Regions from separate parts of the Pseudoalteromonas sp. BSi20439 genome, predicted to be linked through region 1. Evidence: predicted binding sites of a transcription regulator. Region 1 holds the regulator's gene; each other region holds the start of a gene.
What was found. The regulator FliA, encoded in region 1, starts transcription of late flagellar genes. The targets are predictions, from matches to a motif close to CTAAAGNTNNNNNNNNNNNNGCCGATA.

Region 1 (2,277 bases):
CATCAACATTTGTAACTCATCCGTTTTATGATGAGAGCTGTTCATAAACTTATCAATGCTATGGCAAAGTGACTTAAACTCACCAAGCTCAATTTCACGGTTCATTAACCGATCCCATGTTGGCTTGATATCAGCTATTTCGTCAGCAATTTCTTGCGCTAAAGGTAAGCTTGCTTCAACCGCATCCATCGTTTTGTTGGCTGCGTTTTCTGTCATTTCCATAACATAGTTGAGGCGTTTTTTAGCATCAGGGATGGCATCAGTGGTAATGTCTGTTAATCGCGTATCTAATTCAAAGCTTTTTAAAGCTTCGTGCAGTTGACGCGTTAACTTACCCACCTCAGCAAATAACTGTGATTGCTCTTGTGAAGCTGTTTCTAAAATTAACTGATTCGCTTTATCTTGCTCACCATTTTCTAAAAAAGCCACTAATTGGCGAGCTTGTTCTAAAGTAATCTGAGGCGCAGCAGGTGCTGACATAAGCCTCTCCCTCTCATTAACCTAAGCGTTCGAACACTTTTTCTAATTTAGTCTTCAATGTACCTGCAGTAAATGGTTTAACAATATAACCATTAACACCTGCTTGGGCCGCAGCAATTATTTGTTCTTTTTTAGCTTCTGCCGTTACCATTAAAACAGGGATATGCTTTAATTTTTCATCAGCTCGAATTGCCCTTAAAAGATCAATACCTTGCATGCCTGGCATATTCCAATCTGTTACCACAAAATCAAACACTTGATTTTGCAACATAGGTAAAGCAGTTGACCCGTCATCTGCTTCTTGAACATTGGTAAAACCTAAATCGCGCAACAGGTTTTTAATAATACGTCTCATCGTCGAAAAATCATCAACAACAAGAATTTTAATGTTTTTATCCAAAACATCCTCCAGTGAGGCCTGAACCTTTATTTACTTACTTCTAGTTTATCCAGTCATTGATCTTTGCTTTAAGCTTAATCATCGCCTGACCATGTATCTGACTTACACGCGACTCACTAACATCGAGTATATGCCCAATTTCTTTTAAATTCATTTCATCGTTATAGTACAAAGAAAGCACCATTGCATCTTTTTCCGGTAACGACTTTATCGCACTGAGTAAAGACTCATTAAACCGTTCATTTTTAACATTATTGAAAGGTTTGTCTAGTGCTAAATCTTGACCATGAGGTGTAATCACATCATCGTCAATACCAAGGTCTTCAATACCTAAAACTTTACTTACATTGACATCGTTTAAAATATGATGGTACTCATTTAACGAAATTTCAAGTTTTTCAGCAACTTCAATATCTTTGGGTTCACGGTTTAAACTGCTTTCAAGGGCAACTATTGTCTCTGCTACCAAGCGACTTTTTCTGTGAACTGAACGTGGAACCCAATCACCTCGGCGCATTTCATCTATCATTGCACCACGAATGCGAATACCCGCAAAGGTTTCAAAACTTGCGCCCTTGCTTGCGTCAAAGTTTTTAGAAGCTTCTATTAAGCCAATCATACCTGATTGGATCAAATCATCTAGTTGCACACTGGCCGGTAAACGAGCAATTAAATGGCACGCCACTTTTTTGACTAATGAGGCATGCTTTTCAACAATCATATTTAAATTCTGTGTTGACTGATATCCCATAGCTCTATTCACCGGTATTGTCATTGTTAGTTACTAACTAACTTCTCAATGAAAAACTCTAAGTGACCCGAGGCTTGACTAGGTGTTGGCCACTTAGCAATTTTTGTCGCCAGTGTTTTAAAAGCAATCGCAGCAGGAGACCCTGGAAAAACTTCAACTATCACTTTTTGGCGACGCGTTGATTTGCGCATATTCTCATCATAAGGAACCGTTGCAACCAGCTCCATTGATATATCTAAAAATCGGTCGGTTACTTTTGAAAGTTTAGCAAATAATTCTTGCCCTTCACGTAAGCTACGCACCATATTGGCAACAATTTTAAATTTGTAAACACCGTGCTCACGGCTCAGCACTTTTATTAACGCATATGCATCAGTAATTGAGGTTGGTTCGTCACAGACCACCACAACCACATCCTGTGCGGCGCGAGAAAAACTCAATACCATGTCAGAAATACCAGCAGCGGTATCTACAATTAAAATATCAAAATCGGTGTTAAGCTCACTAAATGCACGTATCAATCCCGCGTGCTCTGAAGGTGATAACTCAACCATACTTTGCGAACCCGATGTTGCTGGCACTATTTTAATTCCTGCAGGGCCTTCAACTAAAATATCTTCGAGTTCACACTCACCTGATAAAACAT
Region 2 (2,277 bases), on a different contig from region 1:
CCCAAAAGTAGATAAGTTATCTAAAGTGTGTTGGCTAATATTAGGGGCACAAAGTGCGCCCAAAGTAATCGCACAATTTATTAATGCGCCTGTTTTAAGTTTATGAATACGTTCTAATTCATCAACCGTAATAACTTTATCTGTTGCTGCAATATCGCGGCCTTGCCCGGCGACCATTCCTTGCAAGCCAGAAGCATGTGCTAATTCTGCAATCATTTTTAACTGAGCTTCTGTTGAGCATTTAAATGTGTGCTTAGCAATAAGCTCAAACGCTAAGGTTTGCAGTGCGTCACCTGCTAAAATAGCTTGTGCTTCACCATAGACAATATGACATGTAGGACGGCCACGACGTAAATCATCGTCATCCATAGCGGGTAAATCGTCATGCACTAATGAATAACTATGAATGCATTCTATCGCTGCTGCTAGCACATCTAAATCACGTTTTTCAGCACCGAGCATTTTGCCTGTGGTATAAACCAAAAAAGGGCGTAATCTCTTCCCGCCATTCATTAGACTATAATGTGTGGCTTCTTTTATAGTGTTGTCGCTTTCAAGAGGTTGTTCGAAATAAAGATTGAGCGTATTAGCTACGTCATCTTGAGCGAGCTTTATTTGTTCTTTTATGCTCACAATTATTCCATATCGTTATCAAATTGAGTAAGCGGTGCTTTTTCGTCATTACCCATTAATATCGACACCTTTTGTTCGGCTTGTTGAAGTTTGCCAGAAGACGCACTGGCTAATGCAATACCGCGCTCAAATTGCTTTAAAGACTGTTCAAGCGATAAATCACCTTGTTCCATTTCACTGACAATTGTTGTTAACTCTTCTAGTGCTTGTTCGAAACTTAAATTTTCAGGTTTTTTAGTCGCCATCTTTATTTTCAACTTACATAATAAATTTAGACGCCAATTTTAGGGGGAATGCTAAACTAGGTCAAAGAATGATATGGTTTTTTGATAGATAAATGCTGTTAATTGGGTTTTATTGCGCTTCTTAGTTATTTTTTAACATGTTTAAAATTGAGTGTTAGATAGATTGCGATAGTTGATCTAAAATAGATGAGCGCTTAACTTTTTCGGTTATCATAAAAATCACTTAAGTATTTCAGTATCTTGCCGATAAACAATTAATAACAACGCTTGCGAAGAAAAAATATAAAACCTTTGGAGGGAATGTGGATTTAGCAACCATTATTGGGATCCTTGGCGCAATTGGCTTAATTGTCATGTCCATGTTTATGAGTAGTAGCGGTGAAGTCGCTATGTTTTACAATACCCCTTCAGTGGTTATTGTGTTTGGTGGTTCCCTTTTTATCGTTTTATCTAACTTTACTATGTCGCAATTTTTTGGCATTGGTAAGGTTTGTGCAAAAGCGTTTATGTTTAAAATTGAACCCCCTGAAGCGTTAATAGAGAAAGCTGTCGAACTTGCTGACTCTGCCCGTAAAGGTGGTTTTTTAGCATTAGAAGAGGCTGAAATTCCAAATCCATTTATGCGCAAAGGCGTTGATATGCTTGTAGATGGACATGATGCAGATGTAGTGCGTGCAACATTACAAAAAGATATTTCCCTCACAACAACTCGTCATGAAATGGGTGCAAGCTTATTCAAATCGTTAGGTGATATTGCTCCTGCAATGGGGATGATCGGTACATTAATCGGTTTGGTGGCTATGTTATCAAATATGGATGACCCAAAAGCAATCGGTCCAGCCATGGCGGTCGCCTTATTAACAACGTTATATGGGGCATTTTTGGCGAATGTTGTCGCTATTCCTATTCAGGTAAAACTTGAATTGCGTAAAGACGAAGAAGCAATGAACCAGCGACTTATTTTGGATGCGGTATTAGGTATTCAAGATGGCCAAAACCCTAAAGTAATCGAAGGGATCTTGAAAAATTATTTGGCTGAGTCAAAACGCGCAGTAAACACTGAGGAATAATTATGTCTGATGAAGAGTGTAAATGCCCACCCCCAGGGTTACCTGCATGGATGGGGACATTTGCCGATTTAATGTCGCTATTAATGTGCTTCTTTGTACTCTTACTCGCGTTTTCTGAAATGGATGTGCTTAAATTTAAGCAAATTGCAGGCTCTATGAAGTTTGCTTTTGGTGTACAAAATAAAATAGAAGTAAAAGACATTCCAAAAGGGACATCTGTTATTGCTATGGAGTTTACGCCGGGTAAACCTGAGCCAACTCCTATAGAAACCATTCAGCAACAAACGGTTGAAATGACCCAACAAATGCTTGAGTTTCAGGCGGGAGAT
Region 3 (2,277 bases), on a different contig from region 1:
CTATCAATAGCACGCTCTGTAAACTTAGCCGTAGTACCGCTTTGCTCATTTACGCGGCGCATAAGCTCTTTAAGTAGTAATGGTATGTCTTCTGCGCGTTGAGCAAGAGATGGGCTCTCAATAGGAAAAACATTTAAGCGATAGTATAAATCTTCTCTAAATGAGCCTTTTTCTATCATGTTTTCAAGGTCTCGGTGGGTTGCGGCAATAACACGCACATCAGCTTGAATCGCTTTAGTACCACCAACGCGCTCATAGCTGCGCTCTTGTAGCACTCGCAGTAACTTAACCTGCATTTGCAGTGGCATGTCGCCGATTTCATCTAAAAATAGCGTGCCACCTTGCGCTAACTCAAAACGGCCTTTTCGTGCTGAAATAGCCCCAGTAAACGCGCCTTTTTCATGACCAAATAGTTCACTTTCTAGTAGCTCTGCAGGAATTGCCCCACAGTTTACTGGTACAAATGGGCCTTTGTTACGCTTAGAAAGCAAATGTACGTTTCGGGCAACTACTTCTTTACCTGTGCCCGACTCACCTAAAATAAGTACGTTAGCATCGGTTTTAGCAACCTGCGTAATTAAAAAGCGTAAATCTTTTACGGCTTTGGTTTCACCAACAAGACCATCAAAGGTGCTTTTCTCTTTATTATTTTTATGTTCATGCGGCAACATGCGCTGATATTGCTGACAGTCGTGTAACAGCTGTGTGGTTATTTCATGAGTAAATGGCTCACATATCAACCCCACAACATTAGCCAAACTCAACAAAGGTTTAAGCGTTTCACCAATGAGTAAAAAAGGAAATGTTGGGTATCGTTTAATTAAACTTTCGTGATCTAAAGACTGCAAAGCACCTAACACCACAATACATTCTTTGTTTTGATAGTGGCTACATGCCTGTTCAAAGTCAGCTTCTGTTTGCAACTGTACCGCCTCACCAATAAAAGTAAGCGATGCGTATAATCCAATAGAGCGATTGTTATTATTATCTAAAATTAAGATCATCTTTAGCGAGCCATTTATTTCACTAATTTGTTTTATTAATCAAATTGTAAGCCAGTTGGGTTTGGATGCAAGCAATAGCGGCGATTTTTTGACATTAACGCCAAAAAACAGACACTGGCCGCACAAAGTCAATACTTTATAACTATTAATTGCCTGGGTAGTTTTAGTGACATACATACTTAGGATGAATTAAACGACATATAATGCGATTTTCAATGATACGATTTCACACAGTAAAAACTCATAAAAACTGCTATTATTATTTAAAGGTGTGACTGTTTTGGCCGATAAAGTAATAGTCAAACTTATGTTGGAACTAAACTTGCTTAGAGTTCTGAACATGTAATTAAAATTTAAGGAATTACCTATGGCTCATGCATCAATCAATAAATACCGTCAAATAACAGTTAGCAGCGTTAAAGAGATGACACCTTATGATCAAGTCAAACTCGTGTTTGTAAATATTGTTGGCAAGCTCTCTGCTGCAAAAGGATTTATTGAACGTAAAGAGTTAGAAAAAAAAGGCAACGCAATCTCTGATTGTATTGTGCTACTTGGTGCGTTGCAGCAAGTGTTAAATTTTGAAGACAATAATGAAGTATCAACTAACTTAGACTCTTTGTACGATTACTGTCAGCGTTGCTTATTAACTGCAAACCTTGAAAACAACATTGATAAAATTGATGAAGTAATTACCTTAATTAAAGAGATTAAGTCAGGCTGGGAAGCAATTCCATTCGAACAAAGAGAACCACAACTGTAATGTCTTTAAATCGGGTTACAAGCTCACAAGTTAAAGATAGTGAGACTCGAGCATATTGCAATGAGCTAGTAAGTTTGATTGCTGACTCAGAAGATTGGGATATTGAGCAAGCGCTGAATATTCATAATAAACTTGATATTCACATAAGTAGCTCACTTTCTAGAGAAAAAACTCATTATTCAGCTACTGAACTTGAGTTTTTAATTAACCTAATAGAACAGCTATCTGTTAAAATAGATAATCAAAAGCAACTATTAGCGGTTAAAATAGTTGGTAATCAAAAAAATAAAAAAGCTGTAAATAAGTATAAATCTAATATTTAAAAACACTTCTTGCCTTAGCTAACCCCCTATTTTATTCCCCTTTACAGAGTGATTAAGCAGATTTTTCACTCTGTATTTTTATTTCCTCAAACCTCACTATAAAACAACACAGTTAGTTACTAACAATCGAACAAACATAAAAAAACCTGACTCATAAGCCAGGCTTTATTTGCTAAACAAAGTTAAT

Region 2: pomA (flagellar motor protein PomA) is a predicted target of FliA. The motif match lies at 1,101-1,127, and genes of this name have one in related genera.
Region 3: fliS (flagellar export chaperone FliS) is a predicted target of FliA. The motif match lies at 1,268-1,294, and genes of this name have one in related genera.

Annotation. Positions count from the first base shown of each region.
Region 1 is NZ_BADW01000067.1:20,493-22,769, reverse strand. It holds gene P20439_RS06350 (protein phosphatase CheZ) at 1-480, opposite strand, end outside; gene cheY (chemotaxis response regulator CheY) at 497-880, opposite strand; gene P20439_RS06340 (RNA polymerase sigma factor FliA) at 921-1,631, opposite strand; gene P20439_RS06335 (MinD/ParA family protein) at 1,658-2,277, opposite strand, start outside.
Region 2 is NZ_BADW01000117.1:73,613-75,889, forward strand. It holds gene ispA ((2E,6E)-farnesyl diphosphate synthase) at 1-633, opposite strand, end outside; gene xseB (exodeoxyribonuclease VII small subunit) at 636-878, opposite strand; gene pomA (flagellar motor protein PomA) at 1,181-1,948, shown strand; gene P20439_RS11135 (flagellar motor protein MotB) at 1,951-2,277, shown strand, end outside.
Region 3 is NZ_BADW01000187.1:3,578-5,854, reverse strand. It holds gene P20439_RS14875 (sigma-54-dependent Fis family transcriptional regulator) at 1-1,004, opposite strand, end outside; gene fliS (flagellar export chaperone FliS) at 1,372-1,767, shown strand; gene P20439_RS14865 (hypothetical protein) at 1,767-2,090, shown strand.